Regions from separate parts of the Actinoplanes sp. NPDC051388 genome, predicted to be linked through region 2. Evidence: riboswitches for the same ligand, from Rfam matches in the RefSeq annotation. Region 2 holds a riboswitch; each other region holds the start of a gene.
What was found. Region 2 has a riboswitch for cobalamin ahead of ACZ6TI_RS39095 (ribonucleoside-diphosphate reductase subunit alpha). Riboswitches for the same ligand answer to the same signal wherever they lie in the genome.
Positions count from the first base shown of each region.

Region 1: linked by a shared signal. The riboswitch ahead of ACZ6TI_RS14590 (CbtB domain-containing protein) and the one ahead of ACZ6TI_RS39095 (ribonucleoside-diphosphate reductase subunit alpha) in region 2 are both predicted to bind cobalamin.
Region 3: linked by a shared signal. The riboswitch ahead of ACZ6TI_RS43865 (VWA domain-containing protein) and the one ahead of ACZ6TI_RS39095 (ribonucleoside-diphosphate reductase subunit alpha) in region 2 are both predicted to bind cobalamin.

Region 1 covers NZ_JBVJIP010000005.1:69,586-79,354, reverse strand. Annotated here, with positions in the region: gene ACZ6TI_RS14595 (MSMEG_1061 family FMN-dependent PPOX-type flavoprotein) at 590-1,249, shown strand; cobalamin riboswitch at 1,283-1,424, shown strand; gene ACZ6TI_RS14590 (CbtB domain-containing protein) at 1,454-1,648, shown strand; gene ACZ6TI_RS14585 (CbtA family protein) at 1,639-2,382, shown strand; gene ACZ6TI_RS14580 (histidine phosphatase family protein) at 2,379-2,921, shown strand; gene ACZ6TI_RS14575 (phosphotransferase) at 2,904-3,845, opposite strand; gene ACZ6TI_RS14570 (helix-turn-helix domain-containing protein) at 3,884-4,453, shown strand; gene ACZ6TI_RS14565 (hybrid sensor histidine kinase/response regulator) at 4,481-7,204, shown strand; gene ACZ6TI_RS14560 (coiled-coil domain-containing protein) at 7,725-9,056, shown strand.
Region 2 covers NZ_JBVJIP010000021.1:29,684-39,452, reverse strand. Annotated here, with positions in the region: gene ACZ6TI_RS39130 (helix-turn-helix domain-containing protein) at 1-90, shown strand, start outside; gene ACZ6TI_RS39125 (NAD(P)-dependent oxidoreductase) at 125-1,015, shown strand; gene ACZ6TI_RS39120 (cupin domain-containing protein) at 1,012-1,431, shown strand; gene ACZ6TI_RS39115 (2-keto-4-pentenoate hydratase) at 1,428-2,123, shown strand; gene ACZ6TI_RS39110 (alpha/beta hydrolase family protein) at 2,123-3,046, shown strand; gene ACZ6TI_RS39105 (hypothetical protein) at 3,053-3,499, shown strand; gene ACZ6TI_RS39100 (ribonucleotide-diphosphate reductase subunit beta) at 3,503-4,480, opposite strand; gene ACZ6TI_RS39095 (ribonucleoside-diphosphate reductase subunit alpha) at 4,504-6,801, opposite strand; cobalamin riboswitch at 6,900-7,107, opposite strand; gene ACZ6TI_RS39090 (ATP-binding protein) at 7,184-9,730, shown strand.
Region 3 covers NZ_JBVJIP010000027.1:80,801-90,569, reverse strand. Annotated here, with positions in the region: gene ACZ6TI_RS43870 (gluconokinase) at 1-997, shown strand, start outside; cobalamin riboswitch at 1,017-1,139, shown strand; gene ACZ6TI_RS43865 (VWA domain-containing protein) at 1,166-3,142, shown strand; gene cobO (cob(I)yrinic acid a,c-diamide adenosyltransferase) at 3,142-3,729, shown strand; gene ACZ6TI_RS43855 (cobyrinate a,c-diamide synthase) at 3,723-5,072, shown strand; gene ACZ6TI_RS43850 (glutamate-cysteine ligase family protein) at 5,178-6,653, opposite strand; gene ACZ6TI_RS43845 (SGNH/GDSL hydrolase family protein) at 6,806-8,065, shown strand; gene ACZ6TI_RS43840 (hypothetical protein) at 8,072-8,593, opposite strand; gene ACZ6TI_RS43835 (iron-containing redox enzyme family protein) at 8,694-9,665, shown strand.

The sequences.
Region 1 (9,769 bases), on a different contig from region 2:
TCTGCGGTGCACCGCCTTGCCGGAAGGGTGAAGCCATCGGGGCTGGGCGGGCCGGGGCGCGGAGTGCCGGGTGGCGGTGTGGGTTTGGCCGGCGGACCAGGACCGAGGCATCCCGCGTGGTCGGCTTGACCGGCGGCGTCCGAGGAAAGCGTCGACGCCGACCGTAGCCGGGATGCCGTCCCTCATTGCGGCAACTCACCCAGATTCCGGCTCGCTCAAGACATTTGTTGCAGGCTCAGCCTGCCCGTGAAGCGCCTCGCGCTGTTGGCCAAGCCCAAACAGACCTTACGAGCCAAACCAAATCTTGATGTGGGTGTCGTTGATTCCTTTTTGTTTTTAGGTCTGGTTTAGGGTGACTCGAGTGACCGACCGCACGCCGCGTAGAGCGTCCTAGGATGTTAATTGTCGCTCGTCGAACGTGTCCTGCCCTCCGAGTGTCCACTCCCGACTGATTTCTGGCGGCCGGAAACACCAAGTCTCGTTGCCGCAGGCTTCGAGTGAAGTGGGCTCGACCCCGCCACCTACGTCCGATTTCGCGCGGAACTGATCTGGTCGGGGCGGCGGCCGTCGGTCCATTAAGGTCGGTGGCATGACGCGAGCCCTCACCGCCAGTGCCTTCGACTCGCTGCGCCTGGATGCCGTGCGCGACCTCGAAGGGCTGCGCCGGGTATACGACCTGCCCGGCGCCGGGGCCGTGCGCAAGCAGATGACCGAGCTCACCGAGCAGACCCGGCGGCTGGTCGGTTGCGCGTCGCTGGTCCTGGTCGCCAGCGTGGACGCCGAGGGCAACTGTGACGTCTCCCCGCGCGGCGGCCCCGCCGGGTTCGTCGCCGTTCTGGACGAGCGGACGGTGGCGATACCGGACGCGACCGGCAACAAGCGTCTGGACAGCCTGCAGAACATCGTCGCCACCGGGCGTGCCGCGCTGCTGTTCATCATCCCGGGGCGCCCCACGACGCTGCGGATGAACGGCCGGGCCTGCGTCTCCACTCGCCCCGAATTGCTGTCGCAGCTGACCGCCGTGGGTAAACCGCCGGCCAGCGCGCTGGTGCTGGGGATCGACGAGGTCTACCCGCACTGCCCCAAGTCGCTGCTGCGCAGCGGGGCCTGGAAGCCGGAGCAGTGGCTGCCGGCGGACGCCCAGCCGACGTCGGCCGAGGTGACGCTGGCCCAGCTGCGGATGCCGGAGCTGACGCTCGCCGAGATCGAGCAGGCGGAGGCGGACTCGCTGAAGTACCGGTACGAATAGCCGCCCGTACCGCGAACGTGCGGCCCTGGTGCTCAACGTCGGGCGTCTATAGGTTGAGGGAACCATCTGCGGCGGTGTGAGGGAAATCCGGTGGGAATCCGGTGCGGTCGCGCCACTGTCAACCAGCCCGCGAGGGCCGGTGAGCCAGGACACTCGCACGTCGCAGCCTGTCGACCGGGACGCGTCATCCCGTAGGGAGTAATCATGCCCAAGGCCACCACCCTCGCCGCCCCCGCGGTCTCCGCGCGGCTGCTCTGGACCGCGCTCGCGGTGACCGCCGCCCTTCTGCTCATGGCCTATCTGGTCGCGTTCGACCAGGGCGCCGTTTCGCAGGGCGGCATGTTCCTGCACGAGCTCATGCACGACGGCCGCCACCTGCTCGGCGTCCCGTGCCACTGACGGCCGGCGACCGCGCGCCCGGATTCGGCGCGATTCTGCTGCGTGGCCTGCTCGCGGGTCTGATCGCCGGTCTGCTGGCCGGGTTCTTCGCCTACACGGTCGGGGAACCGAAGGTGGATGCCGCCATCGCCATCGAGGAGGCGGCCGCGCCCGCCGCCGATCACCATGCGGACGCGCTCGTCTCGCGGGACGGGCAGAAGGGCGGGCTCTTCCTCGCCACCGCGCTCTACGGCGTGGCGATGGGCGGGCTGCTCGCGGTCGGTTACACGCTGCTGCGCCGCCGGCTGCGCACCACCGACGACACGAGAGCGGCGGTCGGGTTGGCGGCGGCCGCACTCGTCGGCATGGTGCTGGTGCCGTTCGTGAAATATCCGCCCAACCCGCCCGCCGTCGGCAATCCGGCGACGATCGACCAGCGCACCATCAGCTACCTGGCGATCCTGGTGATCGGCCTGGTCGCGGTCTGGGCGGCGGTGCTCGCCTTCCGCGCGGGCAAGGCCGAGTGGCAACGACTGCTCGCCGGACTCGGCGCGTTCCTCGTCGTGGTCGTCGTCGGATACGTGCTGCTACCGAACATCGACGAGGTGCCGGACACGTTCCCGCCAAGTCTGCTGTGGAACTTCCGGCTGTCGTCGCTCGGCACCCAGGTGGTGCTGTGGACGGCGCTCGGCCTCGGGTTCGGCGCGCTGCTCGCCCGCCGGCCCGCCCGCAAGCCGGTCACCGCCGGAGTGTGAACGGTCTGCGACTGGTCGCCGCCGCGGCCACGCCCGCCCTGCGGCAGGCGCTCTTCGGCGGCGACCACGATCTCGACGAAGGAGGCCGGAACGCGGCCGTCGCGCTCGGCCCCGGCTTCGGCCGGGTGCCGGGCTGGGTGGCCGCACCGTCCAGGGCCGCGCAGCAGACGGCGGCGGCGTTCGGCGGCCTGGCCACCACCGCGGCCCCGCTCGCCGACGTCGGTTATGGCGCCTGGGACGGACTCACGCTCGGCGACATCGACCCCGGCGACCTGCATCAATGGCTCAGCGACCCGGGGTACGCGCCACCCGGCGGCGAATCCCTGACCGCCGTCCGGCAGCGCGCGGGCGCCTGGCTGGACGCCCAGGCCGGCCGCAACCTCGCCGCGGTCGCCCACTCCACGGTGGTCCGCGCCGTCATCGCCCACGCCCTGCGCCTGCCCCCGGACGGCATCTGGGCGATCGAGGTCCCGCCGTTGGCCGTAGTCCGCCTGACCCACCGAGCCGGCCGGTGGCACCTGTCACTCGGACAGCACTGAGCGCCCCCACCGCGCCACCACCGAGAGCACCGGCTCACGCCCGGCGAACATCGCCGACCAGTCCCGCTCGTCATAGCCCCGGCGGCCGGTGCGCGGCGTACGCGCCGCCAGCAGCATCCGCGGCGCCAGCCAGAAATACTTCGCCGCCCCGGTCGTCATGACCGCCCGCCGCGCATCGAACCCCACGCCCCGCGAATAGCCGTCGATCACCGCCTCCAGCACGTCCGGCAGCCGGGACACGTCCATCAACCCGTCGAAGAACGAGTCCAGGGCCAGATTGGCGGCGTCCTCCCCCACCGCGCCCGGCCCGGCGAACGCCCAGTCGAGCAGAACAGGGCCGTTGTCCGTGAACACCAGATTCATCGGCCACACGTCGTGGTGGCAGAGCGTGCGCGGGAGGCGGTCGGCCGCGGCGAGCAGGTCGTGGCGGCGCTCCCACAGCGTACGCAGATCGGCTCTCAGAGACGGCGACCACGCACCCAGCGCGACCGGCGCGTCCCAGTCCAGGTCGTCCGGCACCGGCTGGGCGAGCGTGTAGTCGCGCAGCCAGTCGCGGGCCAGCCACGGCTCCGCCGACAACCGCACGTTTCCGAGCCGACGTGCCACATCCGCCAGATCGTCGACCGAGCCGGACGGCCCCGGGCGGCCGGCCACCCACTCCAGCCGCAGCTCGGTCCGCTCCGGGCCCGGCACCACCGACAAGAGCCGCGGCGCGGGCAGCTCGGGAAAGACCGAGTGCGCGAAACCGCTGGTGTACGCCAGTTCCTCACGCCGCCAGTAGTTCCAGTGCCCCGGATCGTCCGACGCCGCGAAATGCGCCGCCGCCCCCTCCCGACGCCGCGTCGCGACCTTCAGAACCGTGGACCCGTCCCGCCAGATGCCGCCCGTGACCTCGTTCGCCGCGTTGTGTGGCAGGGCCTCCACCTGGACCACCTTTCTTTTCGGTGCTTTAGTCGATCACCATGGAGGACGTCGACGTCATCGAGGACCCGGCCGCCGCCGAGGTATCGCTCGACCCTATTCGCAGCAGACTGCTGGCCCTGCTGACCCAGCCGGGCTCGGCCACGATGCTCGCCGCTAAAATCGGTCTGCCGCGCCAGAAGGTCAACTACCACCTGCGCACGCTCGAGAGCCACGGCCTGGTCCGGCTCGTCGAGGAGCGCCGCAAGGGCAACGTCACCGAGCGGATGCTGCAGGCCACGGCCGCTTCCTATGTCATCTCCCCGGCCGCCGCGGCGGCCGTCGCCCCCGACCCGGCCCGGCACCCCGACCGGCACTCCGCCCGCTGGCTGCTCGCGGTCGCCGCCCGCCTGGTCCGAGACGTCGGCGCGCTGCTCACCGGCGCCGCCCGGGCCAACCAGCGAGTCGCGACCTACGCCCTGGACGCCGAGATCCGCTTCGCGTCGGCCGCCGACCGGGCCGCGTTCGCCGCCGACCTCACCGCGGCGGTCGACCGGCTCGCCGCCGAGTACGACAAACCGGACGGCCGCCCGCATCGAGTTGTAGTCGCGGTGCACCCGGCGGCTCAGTGAAGTTGCGACCCTGCCGATCAGGTTTGCGTGGCGCAGCAATGGGCACTGGCCGGCAACGTCGTCATCGCCGTCGCATACTCGGCGATCTGCATGGCGATCCTGGTGCCGGTGGTGCGCGCGGGACAGCTGCGCACCAACCGCCTCGCCGTCGCCACCGCGCTGATCTTCTTCAGCTGCGCCGTCGGCCACGCCTTCCACGCCGCCATGTACTGGCGGGCCGGCTACGACCAGCTCGGCATGCACCACGTGGCCGGCTGGAGCCTCTGGCCCACTGCCGTCTGGGACGTCCTCACCGCACTGGTCGGCATCTACTACTGGACCCTGCGCCGCGGCTACGGCGTGCTGCTCGGCGGCACCGGCGCCCTGTTCGTGGACGCCGGCGCCGAACAGCGCCGGCACGACATCGAGCTGCGCGAACGCGTCTCCGAGGGCCGCGCCGAGGCCGAAGCCGAACGCGACGCCCAGGCCGCCATGCTCGGCGCGATCATCGCCAACAGCCAGTCGCTCATCTACGTCAAGGACCTGGACGGCCGCTACCTGCTCGCGAACACCACGTTCGAGCGGGCCTTCAGCCTCGAACCCGGCCAGATCATCGGACAGACCGACGACGTCGTCGACCCGGTGCTCGGCGCCGTCTGGCGGGCCGCCGACGCCCGCGCCCACAACGGCCCCATCCACGTCGAGGAAACCGACAGCCGCGGGCGGATCTACGAGAGCAACAAGTTCCCGCTGCACGACGCCCACGGCGAGCTCTACGCGGTCTGCGGCGTCTCCCTCGACGTCACCGACCTGCGCGAAGCCACCCTGGAGGCCGAGAAATCCCGGGACGAGGCGCTCGCCCAGAGCCGGGTCAAGAGCGAATTCCTGGCCACCATGAGCCACGAGATCCGAACCCCGATGAACGGCGTCCTCGGCCTGGCCAGCCTGCTGATGAGCACCGAACTCGACGCCGGCCAGCGCCGCTACGCCACCGGCATCCACACCGCCGGCAACGCCCTGCTCGGCGTCATCAACGACATCCTCGACTTCTCCAAGATCGAGGCCGGGAAGATCGTCCTCGACGAGCACGACTTCGACCTCGCCGCGGTGCTCGCCGACACCGCCGCACTGATCGCGCCGTCCGCCGACGAGAAGGGCCTCGCGCTCGTCACCCGCCGCGGCGCCGACCTGCCGGTGATGGTCCGCGGCGACGGCGGCCGGGTCCGGCAGATCCTGATCAACCTGGCCGGCAACGCGGTCAAGTTCACCGGTCGGGGCAGCGTCACGCTGCGCGCCGACCCGGTCGTCACCCGGCCCGGCGCCGACGCGGTCGTGGTGCGCTTCGAGGTCACCGACACCGGCATCGGCATCCCGCCGGAGGACGCCGAGCGGCTGTTCGAACCGTTCACCCAGGCCGACGCGTCGACCACCCGCACGTACGGCGGCACCGGCCTCGGCCTGGCCATCAGCCGGCAGCTCACCGAGGCGATGGGCGGCACCATCGGCGTCGACAGCGAACCCGGCCAGGGCAGCACCTTCTGGTGCGAGATCCCGTTCGAGACCGCCACCGGCTCCACCTGCGGCACCCCCGCCGCGGGCAGCGGCCTGCGCATCCTGATCGCCGGCACCGGCCCCGACCGGCAGGAACTGGAGGAGGACCTGCGCCGCTGGCAGATGGCCGTCACGACCAGTGACACCGCGGCCGCCGCCCTGCGCACCCTGCGTGATGCCGCCGCGCACGGCCGCCCCTACGACCTGCTGCTCCTCGACGCCGACCCCGGCGACGTCGACACCACCGGCCTGGCCCGCCTGGTCACCGACGACCCGGACATCCCGCCGGTGCACATCATCGTGCTCAACGAGAACGCCCCGGCCGGGGACGACGGCGCCGGCACGCCCACCTACCTGCCCAAGCCGGTGCACCGGTCGGCGCTCTACGACCTGCTCGCCAAGAGCATGGCGGCCGTCGTACCGGTGCCGGTCGCCACCAAGCCGGTCGCGACACCGGCCGGCCGCGGCACGATCCTGCTGGTCGAGGACAACGACATCAACCAGATGGTGGCCACCGGCATCCTGTCCAGCCTCGGCTATCGCGCGGATGTGGCGGGCGACGGCGTCGAGGCCTGCGAGATGTCCGCCCGCCGCGACTACGACGCGATCCTGATGGACTGCCGGATGCCCCGGATGGACGGCTTCACCGCGACGGACGAGATCCGCCGCCGCGAGGCCGGCACGAAACACACCCCGATCATCGCGATGACCGCCAGCGCGCTGGTCGCCGACCAGGACCGCTGCCTCGCCGCCGGCATGGACGACTACCTGGCCAAACCCGTCAACCCCGCCGAACTGGATCAGACGCTGGCCAGGTGGATCGGCGCCGGCTCGCCGCCGACCCGCCCCTTCCCGGTACGCACGGCGGCCGACCCGATCGAACGCCGTCTGCACGAATTGGCCGGAGACGGCACCGAGCCCGAACGCGCCCTGGTGCGCCGGCTGGTCGACTCGTTCCTGGACCGCGCCCCGAGACACGTGGCGGCCCTGGACGACGCCTTCCGGGCCGGCTCCCTGACCGACGTGGAGGACGAGGCGCACACCCTCAGGGGCGCAGCCGGCAACATCGGCGCCGCCGCCGTGCAGGAAGTGTGCGCCCGCATCGAGGACGAGGCCCGCGCAGGCCGCCTGCACACCGGCGTCGGCGACGACCTGCGCACCCTGCACCTCGAGCTCGACCGGGCAGCCGAGCGCCTACAAGAGGCCCAGACCACAGCCTGACCCCCACCCGGCGGGTCGTCGTTTGACTGCTCCCCCGACTGATCTCCGCCTGGCCGGCCACGGCGGGTGGTTCGCGGATTGCTTCCCCGACTGACCTCCGCCTGGCCGGCCCACAGCAGGTCGTCATGGACTGCTTCCCCGGCTGGCCGCCCGTCTGGCTGGCCACGGCCGGTAGTCGCTGGCTCCTTCCCAGCCTGACCTCCGCCTGGCTGGCCGCGGCGGATCGTCGGAGATCGCTTCGCTGCCTGACTTTCACCTGGCCGGCCATGGCAGGTCGTCCTGGATCTGTTTCACAGCTCGACCTTCGCCCAGCCGACACGGCAGGTCGTCGTTGCTCCTTCCAAGCTCGACCTTCGCCTCATTGGTCGCGGCAAAGCCTTGGTGGGTCGTCGTTGATTCCTGCTTGTTCTTGGCCCGCGCCGAGCGACCTGGCGCACGTCGCGTAGAGCGTCCTAGGATGTTCGTTGCCTTGGGCGTGGCGGGGGCGTCGGCGGGGCGGGCGGGATTAGGTTCTGGAGCGATGGATGAGACTGTCGCCACGCTCGCGGAGACCCGGCCCTGCGCGCACTGCGGACGTCCGGTGCCGCAGCGGGCCTCGGCGGGACGGCCCTTCCGCTATTGCCGGGACAACGACGGCGAGTGCCAGCGCGCCTCGCGCAACGTGCGGATGCGGCACCGCGCCTCCCCCGGCCTGGCCGGAGAGGTGGCCCGCACCTGGGAAGCCGTCGACCGGCTCGACCAGCTGGTCGGCACGCTCACCGAGGCCCTGCACGAGGAGATGTCCCCGGCCGGCGTCGAGCGCCAGATGGCCGATGTCCGCGCCGAGACGTCGCGGGTGGTCGCCGCCGCGCACGCCGACCGGGACGAAGCCCGCCGCGAAGCCGACCAGGCCGCGGAGGCCACCGCACTGGCCAACCAGCGCGCGTCGGCCGCCCTGGTCGAGCGGGACGAGGCCCGCGGCCGGGCGGAGGCGGCCGACGAGGCTGCGGCGCAGGCCCGGCGGCTCGCCGACGAGACCGTGGCCGACGCCCGTCAGGCGGTGCAGCAGGCCGAGGCCGAGGCTCAGGTCCTGGTGCAGGCGGCTACCGCGGAAGCACGGGCCGCGGTGGAGGCAGCGAACGCGGAAGCACGAACCGCGGTGGAGGCAGCGAACGCGGAAGCGCGTGCCGCGACGGAGGCGGCAGCCGCTGACGTGCGGCAGGCGCGGGTGGAGGCGGACGAGGCGCTGCGGGCCGCCACCGCGGCCGAGGCGGCGCGGACCCGAGCTGAGGCCGACCGGGATGCGGCCACCGAGAGTTTGACGACGGCAAGGGCCGAGATCGAGGCGGTGCGCGGCGAGGCCGTGGCCGCCCGCCGGGACGCCGAGAATGCCAAGCACGAGGCCGAAACCGCGCGGCGCGATGTTGAGAACGCGCGGCGCGATGCGGATGACTCTGAGCGTGCGGCGATCGCCGCCGGCCAGGCCGCTCGGGTTGCCGAGCAGGCACTGGACGCCGCTCGTGCCGACGCCGAGGTGGCCCGCAAGGACGCCGCCACCGCCGTGCGGGAACTGGACGAGCTGCGGAAAGCCGCCGACGACGAGGGGCGGGAACGGGAGCGTCTGCGGCGTACCGTCGGTGATCTTGAAGCGACCGCCGAGCGCGACCGGAAGGCCTCGGCCCGGGATATCGCCGACCTCGAGCGGCGCCTGACCACGGCCCGCGCCGAGGCGGACGCGGCCAACGACCGCGCCACGCAGCTCTCCTCGCAGATCGGCGACCTTGCCGCCGCGCTGGCCGCCCTCGGCGGCCCAGCCCGCGAAGCAGCCGGGAGCACTCCGGCACCGCGGGCGTCCGCCGACCGCCGTGCCTAGCTTCGACGGCAGCGCCACCGACCTCGCGCAAGCGACCGAGACAAGCGATCGCAGGGCGCGCACCGGCGTTGCGCCCGGGCGTCGGACGCGAATCTTGCGCAAAGGCCAGGCCCACCCCGATGAAAGGCCGATCGGAGCGCACACCACCATCGAACCCAGGCCCGCGACGAGAACCTCGCGCCTGCACTCGGGCCCATCCCACCGGAAGATCGATCGGAGCACGCACACCGGCTCCTAGCCCCGGCCCTCGACGCGAACCTTGCGCAAGCCCGGACTCACCCCCAACAAGACCGACCGGAGCGCGCCCACCCACACTCAGCCCCGACCCTCGGCGCGAGACTTTGGGCGAAAGGCCGGGCCTACCCCAAGGGAAGACCGACCAGCCCAGGATGCCGGACTTTGCGCAGGCGGCCGGCCGAGCCTGATGATGGTGATCGGCGGGCGCGACGCGCCCGGGAGGTCCGCTTAGGGCGACTCGCCGACGGGTAACACACGGAAGCGCCCGAACCTACGCCTCTCATGCGTTTCTCCGGGTGGATGGTGACCAAAATCGCAAGATGTGGAGACCGCCCAAAGGGGCGTAAAGTGGATCAAGGTCCACTTCGGGGCGGTCGCGGAATGACAGTGGGGCGTCGCGGGCCGCTACGCTCGTAAGCGTTAACACCGCCGACACACGAGACTCAGCACGGGCGCGTCGCTGGAATCTCCCGACC
Region 2 (9,769 bases):
GTCGTCTTCCGGTCGGGCGCCCCGCACCGCTTCCGGGCACTCGGCGACGAGCCGGCGCGGGCCGTCTGGCTCAACCTCGCGAAGGGCTAGCGCAGCCCGGAGGCCCTGAGTTACCGTCCGGCCTATGTTTAATGCCATTGAACGCATCGGCTTCGCCGGGCTGGGCGCGATGGGGTCCGGGATCGCTCGGCGACTGCTCGACGCCGGTCACGAGGTGATCGGCTGGAACCGCACCAAGGAGAAGGCCCAGCCGCTGCTCGATGCGGGCATGGGCTGGGCGGACACCCCGCGTGAGCTGGCCGGGCGGGCCGACGTGCTGTTCACGATGCTGACCAACACGCCGGCCATCCAGGCCACCGCCGACGGGCCGGACGGCGTGCTGGCGGGGCTGCGGCCGGGCACCGTCTGGGCCGACATCAGCACCATCGCGCCGGACGCCAGCGTGGCGCTGGCCGAGCGGGTGCGCGAGACCGGCGCCTGGTTCCTGGACTGCCCGGTCTCCGGCAGCCCGGCCACGCTCGCGGCCGGGCAGATGTCGGTGATGGCCGGCGGCGACCGGGCGGCCTTCGACCACGTCAGCGAGGTGCTGCACGTGATCGGCCCGAAGGTGACGTACATCGGGCCGAACGGCCACGCCATCCTCACCAAGGTCGCGATCAACCTGGCCCTGGTCGTCTCGGTGACCGCCTTCGCCGAGGGCGTGGCGCTGGTGGAGAAGGCCGGCGTGGACCGGGCGGCGGTCGTCGACGCCGTCCTGAAGAGCGTCATCGCCTCGCCGGTGATCTCCTATCGGGCCCCGCTGCTGGTCGACGACGCCGCGGTGTTCGCCGACGTCGAGCTGCAGCAGAAGGATCTCGTGCTGGCCCAGGACCTGGCCCGCAAGCTCGGGATGAGCGTGCCGACCTGCTCGGCCACCAGCGAGATGCTCAACGCCGCCCGCAGCTCCGCGACGGCCGACCGCGACTTCCTGGTGAGCGTGCACGAGGCGTACCAGCGGATCGGAGGTTCGGCATGACCGGCAAAGAGGTGTACCGCACGCGGATCGACGACGTGCCGCTGGAGCCCGGCCTCAAACGCGAGGACGGCTGGATCGACATGCGAGTCCAGTTCCTCATCGGCGCGCACCGCGGCAACACCGACGACCTGACGGTGGGCAAGACGGTGCTGCCGCCCGGCGCCCGGCACGAACGGCACCTGCACCACCACGCCGACGAATTCCTGGTGGTGCTGAGCGGATCCGGCGAGATCTACACCGACGAGGGCCGCGAGCCGTCGACCGCGGGCGACGTCATCTTCACCCCGCGCGGACACTGGCACGGCTTCGACAACACCGGCACCGAGGACGTCGTGCTGATCTGGGGCTGGAGCGGCGCCGGCGCGCTCGACCAGACCGGCTACGCCTACACGCACCAGCACGGGCCTGCGGAATGACCGCGCTTGACGTGCGCATCATCGACGGCATGCGCGTGCAGCTCGCCTCCCGCTCGGAGCGGCTCCGGAAAGGCGAGCGCGCGCTCGGCTGGAAGGTGGGCTTCGGCTCGCCGGCCGCGGGGGCGAAGTTCGGCATCGACCGCCCGCTGGTCGGCTTCCTGTTGCGGAGCAACCTGCTGCCGGACGGCGCCGCGGTGTCCCTGGCGGGCTGGGCGGCGCCGATGCTGGAGCCGGAGATCGCGGTGCACCTGGCGCGCGACGTGCCGGTCGGGGCGTCCTGGGACGCCGTCCGGCAGGCCGTCGGCGGGCTGTCGGCGGCGATCGAGCTGGCCGACGTCGACCCGCCGCCGGAGGACGTCCGCACGATCCTGGCCGGCAACATCTTCCACCGCCACGTGCTGCTCGGCCCGGTGCGCGAGGGCTGGACCGGCCCCGACGAGATCCACGCGCGGATCCTGCGCGACGGCGCGGAGGTCGCCGCCACCGATGACGTCGCGGCGCTGACCGGCGAGCTGGTCGAGGTGGTGCGGCTGACCGCCGAGCTGCTCGAGGCCTGCGGCGAGCGGCTGCGAGGCGGCGACGTCATCATCACCGGGTCGGTGCTGCCGCCGCTGCCGGTCGCCGCGGGCCAGACCGCGGCCGTCGAGCTCGGCCCGCTCGGCCGGCTGACCGTCGAGCTGAGGGCGTCGTGATGGACGATCCGGTGTTCACCGAGACGCTCGCCGGATCCGACCGGCCCGCGCACTTCTTCCTGGCCGAGACGCTGGACGGGCTCTACACGCCCTATGCCCTGCGGCTGCCCGAGGGCGACGGCCCGCACCCGTTCGTCTTCGTCGCCTATGGCAACGGCGGCGGCGGGCTCGCCTGGCTGCGGGACCGGGTGCACCGGTTCCGGCACGTGACCGACGTGCTCCTCGACGCCGGCTACGCCTGCGCCTGGAGCCGCTACCGCACCGAGGTCGAGCTGGGCTATCAGACCGGCGGGCCGCTGCGGACCGACATCCGGCAGGGCATGCAGCTGATGAGCCGGGCACCCCTCGAGTACGAGGACGAGGTCGCGGTGCTCCGGCACGTGGCGCGGCACCCCCGCATCGACGCCGACCGCCTGCTGCACCTCGGCGTCAGCCATGCCGGCGAGATGCTGTTCAAGCTGTGCTCGCAATATCAAGGCCTGCTCCGGGCCGGCGTGGCCGCGGAACCGGCCTCCCACGAGCTCCTCACCCTGCGGCTCGACGACGCCCCGACGGTCAAGGTCACCGACGGACTGCGCAACATCGAAAACCTCGAGGTACGCAGCGCCGACCGCGCCCGCGCCCGGATCACCGACCCGGACGAGGTCTCCCGGCGGCTCGACGGCGTCGACATCCCGGCGCTGGTCCTCGGCCGCGAGCAGGACGAGCTCCAGGGCATCTTCCGGCTGACCTACGACCTGCTGGCCGAGAAGCGGGCCGACGCGGAGTGGCGCTCCTGGAGCCACGACATCCACGGCTACATCTACCCCGAGACCGGCGCCGACGGTGTCCCTCAGGTCGACGAGGTGCAACGGGAGGCGCTGGCCGTGATCGTCGACTTCTTCGACCGGCAACTGCACAGATCCCGAGCGACAGCCGTCTAGGTAGGTGTGAACTACCCTGAGCACCCGTTCCGCAAGGCCCTGGAGGAACACGAGAACCAGGCCCCCGACCCTGGCGCGGTGTACAACCGTGTCGAGACGCTGGCCCGGGTCTACCGCCGGCGGCGCCTGCTCATGCAGTCGGCGAGCGGGGTGCTGCTCGGCGCCGGAGTGTTGCTCGGCCTGGTGCAGATGAACGCCTTCATCCAGGGCGAGGCCGCCCAGCCGCCGTCCGCGCCCCCGCCGACGGCCGCCGGCGGACGGGAATCGAAGTCCCCGTCCGCCGAGCCGCCGACCATCGACAGTGAGCTGGACGCGTATTTCCACGCCGGCTACAACTGGGACGAGGCCGAGAAGCTCGCCCGCCTGTGGAAACTCGACGACCCCTATGAGGCCAAGGTCGAGGGCGGCCGCCGCCTGCTGGCCGGCGAACGCCTGCCGATCCGTCCGAACTGATGCCTAGAAGTCGTCGTCGAAACTGACCGTGCCGGAGACGCCCACCTGATAGGCGGAGACCTTGCGCTCGAAGAAGTTCGAGAGCTCCTGCACGTCCTGCAGCTCCATGAAGGCGAACGGATTCGTGCTGCCGTAGAGCGGGTCGATGCCCAGCTGGGCCAGCCGCCGGTCGGCGACGTGTTGCAGATACTCGCGCATGTCGGTCAGGGACATCCCGGAAACGCCCTGTTCGAGCAGGTCGGCGGCGAACTGCACCTCGCACTCGACGGCCTCGGCGAGCATGTCCCTGACCTGTTGCACCATGGCGTCGTCGAACAGGTCCGGCTCCTCGGCGCGAACGGTGTCGACGACGTCGAAGGCGAACGCCATGTGCATGGACTCGTCGCGGAACACCCAGTTGGTGCCTGAAGCCAGGCCCTGCAGCACGCCCCGCGAGCGCAGGAAGTAGACGTAGGCGAAGGCGCCGTAGAAGAACAGGCCCTCGATGCACGCGGCGAAGCAGATGACGTTGAGCAGGAAGGCCCGCCGGTCCTCCTTGGACTTCAGGGAACGCATCTCATAGATCGAGTCGATCCACGTGAAGCAGAACTCCGCCTTCCGGGCGATCGAGGGAATGTTCTCCACCGCGTCGAAGGCGGCCGCCCGCTCGGCGAGATCGGGCACGTAGGTGTCCAGCAGATTCAGATAGAACTGGACGTGCACCGCCTCCTCGAACAGCTGCCGGGAGAGATAGAGCCGGCCCTCCGGGGAGTTGACGTGCTGATAGAGGTTGAGCACCAGGTTGTTGGCCACGATCGTGTCCCCGGTGGCGAAGAAGGCCACCAGCCGCGACACCAGGTGCCGTTCGGCGGGCGACAGCCCGGCCAGGTCGGCGAGATCGGCGTGCAGGTCGACCTCCTCGACGGTCCAGGTGTTCTTGATGGCGTCCTTGAAGCGGTCGAAGAAGTGCGGGTAGCGCATCGGCCGCAGGGTCAGGTCCATGCCGGGATCGAGCAACCTCTGATTCACTGGCACGCCTCACAGGACTCGGGGTTCTCCAGGGAGCAGGCCTCGGCCGGGGTGAGCTCGATCGAGACGGTCGCCTGCTGAATCCGCGTCGCGGGGCGCGAACGCAGGTAATAGGTGGTCTTGAGCCCGGATTTCCAGGCGTGCAGGTACATCGAGGAGAGCTTCCCGATGGTCGGCGCGCTCAGGAACAGGTTCAGCGACTGCGACTGGTCGACGAACGGCTGCCGGCTCGCGGCCAGCTCGATCAGCGCCTTCTGCGGCAGCTCCCACGCGGTGCGGAACAGCTCGCGGACCTCGGCGGGCAGCTCGGCGATGCCCTGCACGGAACCCTCGGTCCGTTTGATCTGCTCGCGAACCCGCGCCGTCCAGAGGCCGCGCGCCTTCAGCTCGCGTACCAGATAGGTGTTGATCTGCAGGAACTCGCCGGACATCGTCTCGCGTTTGAAGAGGTTGGACACCTGCGGCTCGATGCACTCGTAACATCCCGCGATCGAGGCGATGGTCGCGGTCGGCGCGATCGCGATCAGCAGCGAGTTGCGCAGGCCGTGCTCGGCGATCCGAGTCTTCACCGCCGCCCACCGCTCGGTCTGACCGACCGAGGCGCCCCACAGCTCGGGGTGCAGATTGCCTTGTGCGGCACGGGTTTCGGCGAATGCGGGGTGCGGGCCGAAGCGCTCGGCGAGAACGGTGGAGGCTTCGAGCGCGGTCAGGAAGATCTCTTCCTGTACGCGGGTGGACAGCTCCTTCGCCGCGGTGGAGTCGAACGGCAGCCGCAGCTGGAAGAACGCGTCCTGCAGGCCCATCAGCCCGAGCCCGACCGGCCGCCACCGCGGGTTCGAGGCCGCCGCCTGCTCCGACGGGTAGAAATTGATGTCGATCACCCGGTCCAGGAAGGTGATCGCGGTGCGGACCGTGGCCCGCAGCCGTTCCCACTGCACCCCGTCCGCGGTGACGTGCGCGCCGAGGTTGATCGACCCGAGGTTGCAGACCGCGGTCTCGTCGTCGCTGTTCACCTCGAGGATCTCGGTGCACAGGTTGGACAGGTGGATGGTGTTGCCGGGCGCGCCGGTCTGGTTGGAGAGCGCGTTGGACCGGTCCTTGAAGGTCATCCAGCCGTTGCCGGTCTGAGCCAGGGTGCGCATCATCCGGCCATACAGATCGCGGGCCTTGACGGTCTTGACCGCCTTCTTCTCGGCCGTGCGATAGGCCTCGTCGAAATCGTCGCCGAACAGGTCCGGGAGATCCGGGGCATCCGACGGGTCGATCAGCGACCAGTCCGCATCAGCCTCGACGCGGCGCATGAACTCGTCGGGGATCCAGTTGGCGAGGTTGAGGTTGTGCGTCCGGCGCGAATCTTCGCCGGTGTTGTCGCGCAATTCGAGGAACTCCTCGACGTCCGGGTGCCACGGCTCCAGATAGACGCAGGCGGCGCCCTTGCGACGGCCGCCCTGGTTGACCGCCGCCACGCCCGCGTCGAGCGTCTTGAGGAACGGCACGATCCCGTTCGACCGGCCGTTGGTGCCCCGGATCAGGGCGCCCCGGCCGCGGACCCGGGACCACGAGATGCCGATGCCGCCGGAGAACTTCGACAGCTTCGCGACCTGGTGGTAGCGCTCGTAGATCGAGTCGAGCTCGTCCCGCGGCGAGTCGACCAGGAAGCACGAGGACATCTGGGTGTGCCGGGTGCCCGCGTTGAACAGAGTCGGTGAGCTGGGCAGATAGGCGAGCGACGACATCAGCCGATAGAAGCCGATCGCCTCGGCCGGCGACTGCGACAGTCCGCACGCGACCCTCAGCAGCCAGTATTGCGGGGTCTCGACCACGAGCCGCGACGACGGGTGGCGCAGCAGGTAGCGGTCCGCCACGGTGCGCAGGCCGAAGTACTCGAACCGCAGATCACCCTCCGGGTCGACGGCGTCGTCGAGCTTGCGGGCGTGGCGGGCCACGAACGCGGCGGTCGGGTCGCCGATCAGGCCCTGCAGGTGCGCGTACCGGATGGACTGGCTGAAGCTCGCGACCTCCTGGCCGCGCACCTCCTTCTCCACGAAGGCGGCGAGCAGCCGCGCCGCCAGACGTGAGTACTGCGGCTCCTCGCCGATCAGCTCGGCGGCCGTCTGGATCGACAGTTTGTCCAGCTCGGCAGTGGTGGCGCCGTCGTAGAGGCCGCTGATCGTCCGGGTCGCCACCCGCAGCGGATCGACCTCGTCCAGGTCGGCGACCCACCGCTCGACCGCCCTGACGATCTTGTTGACGTCCACCGTCTCGGTGTTGCCGTCGCGCTTGCGAACTTGCATCCGTCCCCCTCGTTACGGGCGCGCAGGGGGACGCCGCCGGACGCGGTCGTCCGGCTGATGGCGTCGGCCGTCCCACGCGGCCATCGACCGCCGCACGCGACGCGTGCGGCGCGCTGGCAGGTCTTCGGACTCGCGGGCGTGACCTGTCGGTCGCCTACTGGCCGTCGCTTCCCAAGCTCGCGCTCAGTGCTTCATGACGGCGGTCGTTCCCACTCACCGCTGCGGGGCAGTCCCGGTTTCGCACCGGGTTCCCTGTTGCCTCGACCACCGTGGAGCGATGATCGAACCAGCTGCGGGGCACACCATATATGGCCGTGACGGCTAAATGACAACACCAGATGGTGTGTCGGCGTGGCGGGCCGGCGAGACGTAAGCTCGCTCGATGGAGCTGGTCGAGCGAGAGCACTTCCTGCGGGCTCTCGACGATTATGCGGTCGACGCGGTGGCCGGCAGCGGGCGCTTCGTGCTCGTCTCCGGCGAGGCCGGGGTCGGCAAGACCGCGCTGCTGGAGGCTTTCCGCGAGCAGCGCGGCGACCTGCGCTGGTGGTGGTCCGCGTGCGACGGCAGCTTCACGCCGCGCCCGCTCAGCCCGCTCTTCGAGATCGCGTTCGGCGTCGGCGGCCGGCTGCTGGCCCTGAGCGGGGTGGACGCGGATCGGCGGGAGCTGTTCGCGGCGTTCCTGTCCGCTCTCGACGACCCGGGCGCCACCACCGTGCTGGTGGTGGAGGACCTGCACTGGGCCGACGACGCCACGCTCGACTGGTTGCGCTATCTGTCCCGGCGGATCGCCCGGACCCGGGCTCTGGTGGTGGTCAGCTACCGGGACGACGGGCCGGGGGACGTGGCGAACCTGCGTACGGTGATCGGTGAGGTGGCCTCCCATCGTGGCACCCGGCGCCTCTCGCTGGCGCCGCTCTCGCCGGAGGCGGTGCGCCGGATGGCCGGCGAGCGCGGGCGCGACGCGGACGAGGTGCATCGGCTCACCGGCGGGGTGCCGTTCTATGTGCAGGAGGTGCTCAGCGCCGGGCCGGGGGAGGTGCCGCGGACGGTCGGTGACGTGGTGGCGGCCCGCACCGCGGGACTGTCTCCGGCGGCGCGTCAGGTGCTCGGCGCGGCGGCGGTGCTCACCCGGCCGGGGGACGGGCCGATGCTGGCGGCGGTCGCCGAGCTGGACGCCGGCGCGGCCGCCGAGGCGCTGGACGAATGCCTGGACTCCGGCACGCTGGTCGGCGAGCCGGAGGCCTACCGGTTCCGGCACGAGCTGACCCGGCTCGCGGTGGAGCGGGCGATCCCGGCACGCCGGCGGTCGCGGCTGCACGCGCTGGCGCTGACCGCGGTGCGCGCCGGGACGCCGGCGGATCATGCCCGCCTGGCCCACCACGCGGAGGCGGCCGGCGCGACCGACGAAGCGCTGCGGCACGCCACGCTCGCCGCCGCGGACGCCGTGGCGCTGCGATCCAACCGGGAGGCCGCGGCGCAGTTCCAGCGGGCGCTGCGCTTCGCCGGCGGCAGCGACCCGGCGGCCCGCGCGGAGCTGCACGAGGGGCTGGCCACGGCGCTGGCGCTGACGGACCGCTGGGCGGAGTCGGCGGCCGAACGGGCCGAGGCGCTGGCGCTGCGCCGCGGACTCGGCGACCCCGTGCGGATCAGCGAGAACCTGCGCGGCCTGTCGCGCTGCCTCTGGCGGCTGTGCCGGGGCGAGGAGTCCGCGGCCGCCGCGCACGAGGCGCTCGCCGTCATGGCCGGCCGGCCCGCGTCGCCGGAGAAGGCGTGGGCGCAGTCGCTCCATGCCGCGGTGATCAGCGAGACGCATCCGCGGGAGGAGGCCCTGGCCGCGGCGCGGGAGGGACTGCGCCAGGCCGCGGAGGCATCCGCGCCGAAGGCGGTCGCATACAGCCTCAACAGCATCGGGATGCTGGAGCTGGCGGCCGGGCGGGACGGCTTCCCCGACCTGCTGCGCTCGCTGGAGCTCGCCGTCGAGCACGACTGGGAGGACGAGGCCGGCCGCGCCTATGCGAACCTGTGCCAGTCGGCGGTCGACCGGTGCCGGTTCACCGACTTCGAGAAGCACTACACCGAGGGCATCGCGTTCTGCCACGAGCACGACGTGACGACGTACGGCGTCTGCCTGCGCGGCACCCACGCCGCCGCCCTGCTGCGCACCGGGCGGCTCGCCGAATCGGTCGCCCTGATCGAGGAGACGCTGCGCGGGACGATCTCGCCGGTCAACCGGTTGGCGCTGCTCATTCCGCTCGCGGCGGCCCGTCTGCGACAGGGCGATCCGGCCGCGGACGACGCGCTGGAGCAGGCCTGGCAGCTCGCCGTCAGCGTCGACGAGCGCAGCTGGCCGCTGCGGGTGGCCGCGGTGGCGGCCGAGGCGGCCTGGCTGGGCGGGCGGCTCGACGAGCGGGTCGCCGAGGCCGCGGCGGGCTCGCCGGACGACGACGTGTGGCTGCGCGCCGAGCTCGCCGTCTGGCTGGACCGGCTGGCGGCGCCGGGCCCGCGCCCCGAGTCGCCGCCCGAGCCCTATGCGCTGGAGTTGAGCGGTGAGCACGAGGCCGCCGCCCGGTGGTGGCGCGAGGCGGGCTGCCCGCACGACGAGGCGATGGCGCTGACCCGATCCGCGCCGGCCGCCGCCCTGGACCTGGTCACCTCCATCGGCGCCGATCGGTCCGCCGCGCGGGTGCGGCAGATGATGCGGCGGGCCGGCGAGACCGTGGTCCCGCGTGGACCCCGCGCGGCCACCCGCGCCAACCCGCACGGGCTCACCCCACGCGAGGCGGAGGTGCTCGCGCTGCTGCGCGAGGGCCTGACCGACGCCGCGATCGCCGGCCGGCTCTACATCTCGGAGCGCACCGTGCACCACCACGTGTCCGCCGTGCTGGGCAAGCTCGGGGTGTCCTCGCGCGCCGCCGCCCGATCTGGGTAATCCGCCGCGCAACCTGGGCATCGACTGCCGATGCCCAGG
Region 3 (9,769 bases), on a different contig from region 2:
GCTCGCCGAGGTGGTCCCGACCACCACGAAGCTGACCCTGAAGCCATCGGTCGCGGACGCCGCCGGCCTGCCCCGGGACACCCCGCTGATCATCGGCGCCGCCGACGGCCCGCTGGCCAACCTGGGTGTCGGCGCCACTCCGGCCGGCGTCGCCGCGGTCTCGCTCGGCACCAGCGGCGCACTGCGCACGGTGGTGAACGCGCCGACCGCGGACGCCGCCGGCCGGCTGTTCTGCTATGCGCTCACCGAGGACCGCTGGGTGGTCGGCGGCGCGGTGAACAACGCCGGCTCGGTGATCCGCTGGGCCGGGCAGAGCTTCGCCGGCGGGTTCGCCCGGCCGGCCGCCGAGGGCGAGGACGCCGACGAGACCGACGCCGCGCTGCTCACCGAGGCGCAGACCGCGCCGCCCGGCAGCGAGGGCCTGCTCTGCCTGCCCTATCTGCTGGGCGAGCGGGCGCCCTGGTGGCGGGCCGGGATGCGCGGGGCCTATATCGGGCTGCGCCGCGAGCACGGCCGGCCGCACCTGGTGCGCTCCGCGGTCGAGGGCGTGTGCCAGCAGTTGGCGCTGGTCAGCGACTCGTTCGCCGCCGAGGGCTTCCCGCTCACCGAGGTGCGGGCCACCGGCGGCGCGGTCGCCTCCGAGCTGTGGGTGGGCGTGCTGGCCGCCGCGCTCGACCTGCCGGTGTCGATCGCGGACACCCCGGAGGGCACCGGGCTGGGCGCCTGCCTGCTCGGCTGGCACGCGCTCGGCGACCTGCCCGACCTCGATCAGGCGGCGGCGCTGGTCAAGATCGCCGAGCCGACAGTGCCCGACCCAGACAACGCCGCCCTCTACCGCCGGATGCGGCCGCTGATCGAGCGGTCCGCGCTGGCCGTGGCCGATCTGGTGGCCGAGCTGGACAAGATCGCGCCCGAGCCGCTGCCCGGCACCGAGAAGGCCGTGTCGACCCGCGGCGGAAAACAGACGGAAGACGGCGTCGCGAACGCATCACATTGACGGTGCACCTTCCCGTCGGGTTGAGTGGCGGTCGAGCGGTAGTGGAGGAACCCGGTGCGAATCCGGGACGGTCCCGCCACTGTGACCGGGGATCCTGCTGATCCCGGGAGTCAGGAACTCCAGCCGCTCGATGCACCGGAGCGCGGGCGTGGACACCCGCCGGAAGGGATGACCGTGCTGCCGCCGTACCCGTTCTCGGCCGTCGTGGGCCTCGACGATCTGCGCCTCGCGTTGCTGCTCACCGCCGTTTCCCCGGCCGTCGGCGGGGTGCTGGTCCGCGGCGAGAAGGGCACCGCGAAGAGCACTGTGGTGCGGGCGCTGGCCGCCCTGCTGCCCGAGGTCGAGGTGGTGCGCGGGTGCAGGTTCGCGTGCGATCCGGGCGCGCCGGACGCCGACTGCCCCGACGGCCCGCACGACGCCGACGCCCCGCACGGCCCACGGCCCGCGACGCTCGTGGAGTTGCCGGTCGGCGCCACCGAGGACCGTGTCGTCGGCACCCTGGACATCCAGCGCGCGCTGGCCGACGGCGTCAAGGCCTACGAACCGGGTCTGCTGGCCGCCGCGCATCGCGGCGCGCTCTACGTGGACGAGGTCAATCTGCTGCCCGACCACCTCGTCGACCTGCTGCTGGACGCGGCGGCGATGGGCCGGGCACACGTCGAGCGCGACGGGGTGTCGGTCAAGCACGCCGCCCGGTTCCTGCTGGTCGGCACGATGAACCCGGAGGAGGGCGAGCCTCGCCCGCAGCTGGTCGACCGGTTCGGCCTGGTGGTCACGGTCACCGCGCCCCGGGACGCGAAGCAGCGCGCCGAGGTGGTGCGCCGGCGGCTGGCCTACGAGGCGGATCCGGTCGCGTTCGCGGCCCGCTTCGAAGGGTCGGACGCCGAGCTGGCGGCCCGGATCGCGGCGGCCCGCGCGGCGGCGCCGTCGGTCCTGCTGCCCGATGCGGAGCTCGACCGGATCGCGCGGGTCTGCCTGGCCTACGGGGTGGACGGCATGCGCGCGGACATCGTGGTGGCGCGCTGCGCGGTGGCGCTGGCCGCGTGGCACGGGCGAAACCGGGTGACCGGCGAGGATGTGCAGGACGCGGCGCGGCTGGCGCTGCCGCACCGGCGCCGCAAGGATCCGCTGGACCCGCCGGGCAGCGACGAGCAGAAGCTGCAAGACGCGCTCGACGCGGCCGGCGACGGCGAGGACGACGAGGACCCGCCCCCGCCGCCGCCACCGCCCGGTGGGGGAGACGGGCCCGAGCCGTCCGACGGCCCGCCGCCGGAGAGCGGCGACGGAACGAACCGGACCGAGGAGCAGGTGGAACAGGACGGGCAGCCGGTCCGGGACCAGCAGCCGGCCCAGGACCAGCAGCCGGCCCACGACCCGCAGCCGGTGCCGGTCGCGGCGCCCGCCGCGGCCGGGCCCGCCTACCGGCCCCGCACGTTGACGATCGCGAAGCGCGGCGCGGTGGCCGGGCACGCCGGGCGGCGGTCGCCGTCTCGCGCGCGGCGCGGCCGGGTCACCGGGTCGCGGGAGCCGGTCGGCAAACTGGCCGGGGCGCCGCACCTGCCCGCGACGCTGCGCGCGGCGATCCACCGAGGATCGCGCACGGTCGAGCCGCGCGATCTGCGCGAGGCGGTGCACGTCGGACGCGAGGCCAATCTGGTGCTCTTCGTGGTGGACGCGTCCGGCTCGATGGCGGCGCGCAAGCGGATGACCGTGGTGAAGACGGCCGTGCTGTCGTTGCTGCGGGACGCGTATCAGCGCCGGGACCGGGTCGGCATGATCACGTTTCGGGGCAAGACGGCCGAGCAGGTGCTGCCGCCCACGTCGAGCCACGAGGTCGGGGTGCTCCGGCTGGCGACTCTGCGCACGGGTGGGCGTACCCCTCTCGCCTTGGGTTTGCGGGCCGCGGTGACCACCATCGCGACCGAGCGACGGCGCGATCCACGACGGCGGCCGCTGTTGATCGTGGTGACCGACGGGCGCGCGACCAGCGGGCCCGACCCCGCGCTGATCGCGCCGAGCCTGGCCGGGGTGGCCGCCGTGGTGGTCGACTGCGAGTCCGGGCCGGTGCGGCTCGGCCTGGCCGGTCGGCTCGCCGCCGCGCTCGACGCCGACCTGGTGCCGCTCGACGCCCTGGAAGCCGCCTGATGCCGCAGGGAAGGGTCGAGGTCGTTCCCGACGACGGGCTCACCACCCGCCAGCGCCGCCGGCAGGCCGTGCTGGCCGTCCACACCGGACACGGCAAGGGCAAGTCGACGGCGGCGTTCGGGATGGCGTTGCGGGCCTGGAGCGCGGGCTGGGACATCGGCGTCTTCCAGTTCGTGAAGAGTCCGAAGTGGAAGGTCGGTGAAGAGAAGGCGCTCAAGGCGCTGGGCGAGCGGATCACCTGGCACAAGATGGGCGAGGGCTGGTCCTGGATCCAGCGGCCGGGCACCGAGCGCGACCACGCCGCCGAGGCGGCCGAGGGCTGGGCGCAGATCAAGCGCGACCTGGCCGCGCAGACGCACGCGTTCTATGTGCTGGACGAGTTCACCTATCCGATGAAGTGGGGCTGGGTGGACGTCGCGGACGTCGTCGACACGTTGCGGAACCGGCCGGGCACCCAGCACGTGGTGATCACCGGGCGGGACGCGCACCCGGACCTGATCGACGCGGCCGACCTGGTCACCGAGATGACCAAGGTGAAGCACCCGATGGACGCGGGCCGCAAGGGCCAGGCGGGCATCGAGTGGTGAGCGTCCCGCGGGTGGTGATCGCCGCGCCCGCCTCCGGCCACGGCAAGACCACGGTGGCGACCGGGCTGCTGGCCGCCTTCGCCGCCCGCGGCCTGACCGTGGCGCCGTTCAAGGTCGGGCCGGACTACATCGACCCCGGCTACCACGCGCTCGCGGCGGGCCGGCCGGGCCGCAACCTCGACCCGGTGCTGTGCGGCGAGGAGCTGATCGGGCCGCTGTTCGCGCACGGCTCGGCGGGCGCGGAGCTGGCCGTGGTCGAGGGCGTGATGGGCCTCTACGACGGGCGCACCGGGGCCGGCGAGACCGGTTCGACCGCGCAGGTGGCGGCGCTGCTCGAAGCGCCGGTGCTGCTGGTCGTGGACGCCGCCGCGCAGGGCCGGTCGGTGGCCGCGCTGGTGCACGGCTTCCGCAGCTTCGGCAACGCGCGGATCGCCGGGGTGATCCTCAACCGGGTCGGCTCGGAACGGCACGAGGGCATCCTGCGCGACGCCTGCGAGGAGGTCGGCACGCCGGTGCTGGGCGCGTTGCGGCGCGCCGATGCGGTGGCCGCGCCGTCCCGGCATCTCGGTCTGGTCCCGGCCGCCGAACGCCGCGCCGAGGCCCTGGCGTCGGTCGCCGCGCTCGCCGACCTGATCGCGGCCGCGGTCGATCTCGAGGCGGTGCTGGCGGTCGCGCGATCCGCGCCCGCCCTCTCGGCCGCGCCGTGGAGCCCGGCGGCCGAGGATCCGGTGCCGGGCCGTCCGGTGGTCGCGCTCGCCGGTGGTCCGGCCTTCTCCTTCGCGTACGCGGAAACGGCCGAACTCCTGGCCGCCGCCGGCGCCGACGTGGTGACCGTGGACCCGCTGCGCGACACCGCCCTCCCGCCGGGCACCCGGGCGCTCGTGGTGGGCGGCGGCTTCCCCGAGGTCTATGCGAGAGAACTGTCGGCCAACACCCCGATGCTCGAGGCGGTCGCCGACCTGCGCGGCCCGATCGTCGCCGAGTGCGCCGGCCTGCTCTGGCTCTGCCACACCCTGGACGGCGCCCCGATGTGCGGCGTGCTCGACGCGGACGCCTCGATGACCCCGAAGCTGACCCTGGGCTACCGGGACGCGGTCGCCCTGACGGACAGCCCGCTGGCGCCGGCCGGCACCCGGGTGACCGGCCACGAGTTCCACCGCACGAGCGTGCACCCGCGGTCCGGTCTGCTGCTCTCACCGGCGGGTGGCGCGGCCTGGCAGTGGCGCGGCGACGACCCCGAGGGCTTCGCCACCCGCGCTCTGCACGCGTCCTATCTGCACCTGCATTGGGCCGGGCATCCGGCCTTCGCCCGCCGGGTGGTCGCCGCGGCAGCGGCGGTCTGACGGGCCCGCCCGGCGCCGGGGCGGAGGGGGTGACCCGCGACGGCCCGGCGGGTGTGCCACGCCGGATTCTCCGTCGCGCGTAGCCGTCTGAATTTGATCTTGACGTTAGGGCAGTGGCCACTCGTGGACGGGGATGTTCTCGTGCATCGGCGGCAGGTAGCGGCGCAGCATCTCGTGCAGCGCCTCCTGCCGGTCCAGGCCGTCCGCCTCCAGCGCGTGCAACGTCGCCACCTGCCACGAGGCGCCGTTGCGGTGGGTCAGGCAGCGCTGCTCGATGATGCCTAGCATGCGGTCGCGCTCGCCGGCCGACACTCCCCAGCGGTCCAGGCCCTCCTTGGCCATCGGCAGCAGCCGGCGCAGCACCAGTTCGGTGACCGGCACATAGCCCAGGCCCGGCCAGAACACCGAGGCGTCGATGCCGTGCCGGGCGCCGGCGTGGAAGTTCTCCTCGGCCGCGCTGAACGACATCTGCGTCCACAGTGGCCGCTCCGCCTCGGCGAGGACCCGGACCAGCCCGTAGTAGAAGGCGGCGTTCGCGATGGTGTCGACCACGGTCGGGCCGGCCGGCAACACGCGGTTCTCCACCCGCAGGTGCGGGCGGCCTTTCACGACCGCGTAGATCGGCCGGTTCCAGCGGTAGACCGTGCCGTTGTGCAGGCGGAGCTCGCTCAGCTCCGGGGTGTCCCCGCGCTCCAGGATCTCGGACGGTTCGTCGTCGTCACAGATCGGCAGCAGCGCCGGGAAGTAGCGGACGTTCTCCTCGAACAGGTCGAACACCGAGGTGATCCAGCGCTCGCCGAACCACACCCGCGGGCGCACCCCCTGGGCTCTGATCTCCTCCGGCCGGGTGTCGGTGGCCTGTTCGAACAGCGGGATCCTGGTCTCGCGCCACAGCTCGCGGCCGAACAGCAGCGGCGAGTTCGCGCCCAGCGCCACCTGCACGCCGGCCACCACCTGGGCGGCGTTCCAATAGGCGGCGAACTGCTCGGGGCTCACCTGCAGGTGGAACTGGGTGCTGGTGCAGGCCGACTCGGGCGCGATGGTGTCGGTGGTGACCGACAGCCGGTCGATGCCGTCGATCCGGATCTCCAGGTCCTCGCCGCGGGCCGCGAAGATCTGCTCGTTCAGCAGCGCGTACCGCGGGTTGGCGGAGAGCGCGTCCGCGGTCATGTGCTCGCGGCGCAGCGTCGGCAGGATGCCGATCATCACCATGTGCGCGCCCACCGAGCGGGCATGCTCCTCGGCGTTGTTCAGGCTGGCCCGCAGCGTGCGCTCGAGGTCGGCGTTCTCCTCGCCGGCCAGTCGCCGCGGCGGCAGGTTGATCTCGACGTTGAACTGGCCGAGCTCGGTCTGGAAGTCCGGGTCGGCGATCGCGCCGAGCACCTCGGCGTTGCGCATCGCCGGGTCGGCGTTCGCGTCGATCAGGTTGAGCTCGATCTCCATGCCGGTGAGCGGCCGCTCGAACTCGAAGCGGGACTCGCGCAGCATGGACGCGAACACGTCCAGGCTGCGCCGGATCTTGTGGCGGTACTTCGCGCGGTCCTCGCGGGTGAAAACGCGCTGCTCGACCTCTTCGCCCACCGCGTACCGCCCTCTCACGCACTGTAGTTGCCCGACCTATGATCTCCCGCTGACCGGGCCCGCGCCAGCGGTGAGGCGTTGTTACACGCTCTTTACAGCGGCCTCCTAGACATCGAGACTCATGCATGTCTGCCATGCATAGGGGGAGTTCAATGCGAGGTAAGGGACTTATTGCCGCCGGAGTCGTCGCGGCGACGCTCGCCTGGGGGTCGCCCGCTCAGGCCGCGGGGGCCGGGGATTGGACCACCACGTGGGCCACCGCGCCGGCCGCGGCGGTCGGCGGCAACCAGCAGGGGTACGTCGGATTCACCATCCGGAACGTGGTGCACACGACCGTGGCCGGCACCAAGGTCCGGGTGCACCTGTCCAATCGGTTCGGCACCGCGCCCGTGCTGATGGGCCACGTGACGGTTGCCGTCTCCGCGCACAAGGGCGGGCAACGCACCGGCGCCATCGACCAGAGCGACGGCGCGGCGGTGCCCGGCACGATGCGCGACGTGCTGTTCAACGGCCGGTCCACGTTCACCATCCCGGCCGGCGCCGACGTGGTCAGCGACCCGGTCGCGCTGCGCGTCAAGGCCGACCGTGACCTGCTGGTCAGCACCTGGACCCCGCAGCCGTCCGGCACCGTCACCTTCCACCCGGCGGCGATGCAGGACTCGGTGTTCAGCCGCGGGCCGGCCGACCACGCCGGCGACGAGGCGGCCACCGCGTTCGCCGAGCGCACCCAGGTCTGGCACTACGTGAGCGGCGTCGACGTGCAGGGCGGGCCGGGCACCGTGGTCGCGCTCGGCGACTCGATCACCGACGGCGTCACCTCCACCTTCAACGCGAACCGGCGCTGGACCGACTACCTGGCCGCGCGGCTGGCCCGGTCGCCGGTGCCGGACTACGGCATCGCCAACTCCGGGATCAGCGGCAACCGGGTGCTGCTGGACAGCAACTACCCGAACTACAACATCTTCTCGACCTTCGGGCGCAGCGCGCTGGTGCGCAACGGCCCGGACGTGCTGGACCGGGCCGGGGTGCGCACGGTGATCATCTTCGAGGGCGTGAACGACATCCAGCAGGACCCGCACCAGACCGACCCGCAGCAGATCATCGCCGGGCTGGCGCAACTGGCCGCGCAGGCCCGAAACCGTGACGTCCGGGTGATCGGCGCGACCATCATGCCGTTCCGGGGCTGGTTCTCCTGGTCGCCCGAGCTGGAGGCCACGCGGGTGGCGGTCAACGAGTGGATCCGCGCGGGCGGCGACGGCGCGTTCGCGGGAGTGGCGGACTTCGACGCGGTCACCCGCGACCCGGCCGACCCCACGCGGATCCTGCCCGTCTACGACAGCGGCGATCACCTGCACCCGAACGACGCCGGCGACGCGGCGATGGCCGGCACGGTGCCGCTCGGGAAGCTCTGACCGCCGCTATCTGATCCAGGCCGCGGTCACGCCGATCGCGATGGTCACGCCGAGCGCGGCCTGGATCAGCAGCGCCGGGCCCAGGTGCGACCAGAGCGTCGGGATGCGCGGCGTGAGCGGCTGCATGGTGGTGAGATTGACCATCCGGGTCAGGCGCGCCGGCAGCTTGGGGTCGGCCTGCGGCTGCGTGGTCACCTGCACCAGGTCGCCGCGGTGCAGGGCGGACGCCGCCAGATGGCCGTGCATCTCCACCTCGTAGACCTGGCCCAGGTCGTCGCGCAGGCGCACCGGTGTGACCAGGAACTCGGGACCCTTCTTCAGGTCCTTGAAGCGGCGTCGCACGCCCCGGAGCCGGATCAGCGCGCCGATCAGCCGGGCCACGGTGGCGGAGACGAACACGGCCAGCACCAGCGGCTGGCCGACCTTGATCTCGCGGGTGTACGAGGTGCGGAAACCGAGGAACCGGCCGGTGATGATCGGGCCGGCGTGCCGGAGGATCTGCTCGCGGTGCAGCTCGGTGTCGTCCATGCGTTTTATGGTACGAACGGTCACTGTCTGATCACAGAAAGTGAATTTCGGGGATTCACGTGACTGTTTGATCGTTCACCGGGCGGGCATTCCGCGCCGCATGAAGCTTCCGTCCTCACGAGGGCCGGTCTCCGAGGCCCTGATCCGGGCGCTGGCCGCCGCCCCGCACGATGTGTCCGTCCCGATCTCCGCCCCGGACGAAGACGACCTGCAGCTGTCGCTGTTCCTGCTCTACGAGCTGAACTACCGCGGCTGGGACGGGGTGGACGACGCCTGGGAGTGGCAGCCGTCGCTGATCGCCGTGCGTACCGGTCTCGAAGTCGCCTTTGAAGAGCGGCTGACCGAGCTGGTCGGGCCGGTGCGGGCGCCCGATGGGCCGATCGCGACCGAACTCGTCGCGCTGACCAGCGCGGACACCGGCCCGTCGCTGTCGAAATATCTGCGCGGGCGGGCCACCCGCGCGCAGTTCCGGGAGTTCGCCGCGCACCGCTCCGTCTATCACCTCCGCGAGGCGGACCCGCACACCTTCGCGATTCCCCGGCTGGGCGGTGCGGCCAAGGCCGCGTTGATCGAGATCCAGATCGACGAGTACGGGTACGGCCGCGCGCCCCGCATGCACCAGGAACTGTTCAAGCGGACGATGATGGCGCTCGACCTGGACACCACCTACGGCGCCTACGTCGACGCCGTGCCCGCGGCCACCCTGGCGACCAACAACGTGATGTCGCTGTTCGGGCTGCACCGCCGCCGGCGCGGGGCGCTGCTCGGACATCTGGCGGCCTACGAGATGACCTCGACGACGCCGAACCGGGCCTACGGCAACGGATTGCGGCGCCTCGGCGGCGACCCCGAGGCGACCGCGTTCTACGACGAGCACGTGGAAGCGGACGCGGTGCACGAGCAGATCGCCGCCAACGACATGTGCGGGACGTTCGCCGACGCGGAGCCGGAGCTGGCCGGGGACGTGCTGTTCGGGGCGCGCTGCGCGCTGGCGCTGGACGACGCTTGGGCCGCGGGGGTGCTCGCGGCTTGGAAGGCGGGCGGCTCGTCGCTGCGCGAACCCCTGCTGTGACCCCTTTGCTCTGCTTCCTCTGAGGGAGCGGCCGTCCTTGCTCTGCTTCCTCAGCGGGAGCGGCCGTCCTTGCTCTGCTTCCTCAGCGGGAGCGGCCGTCCTTG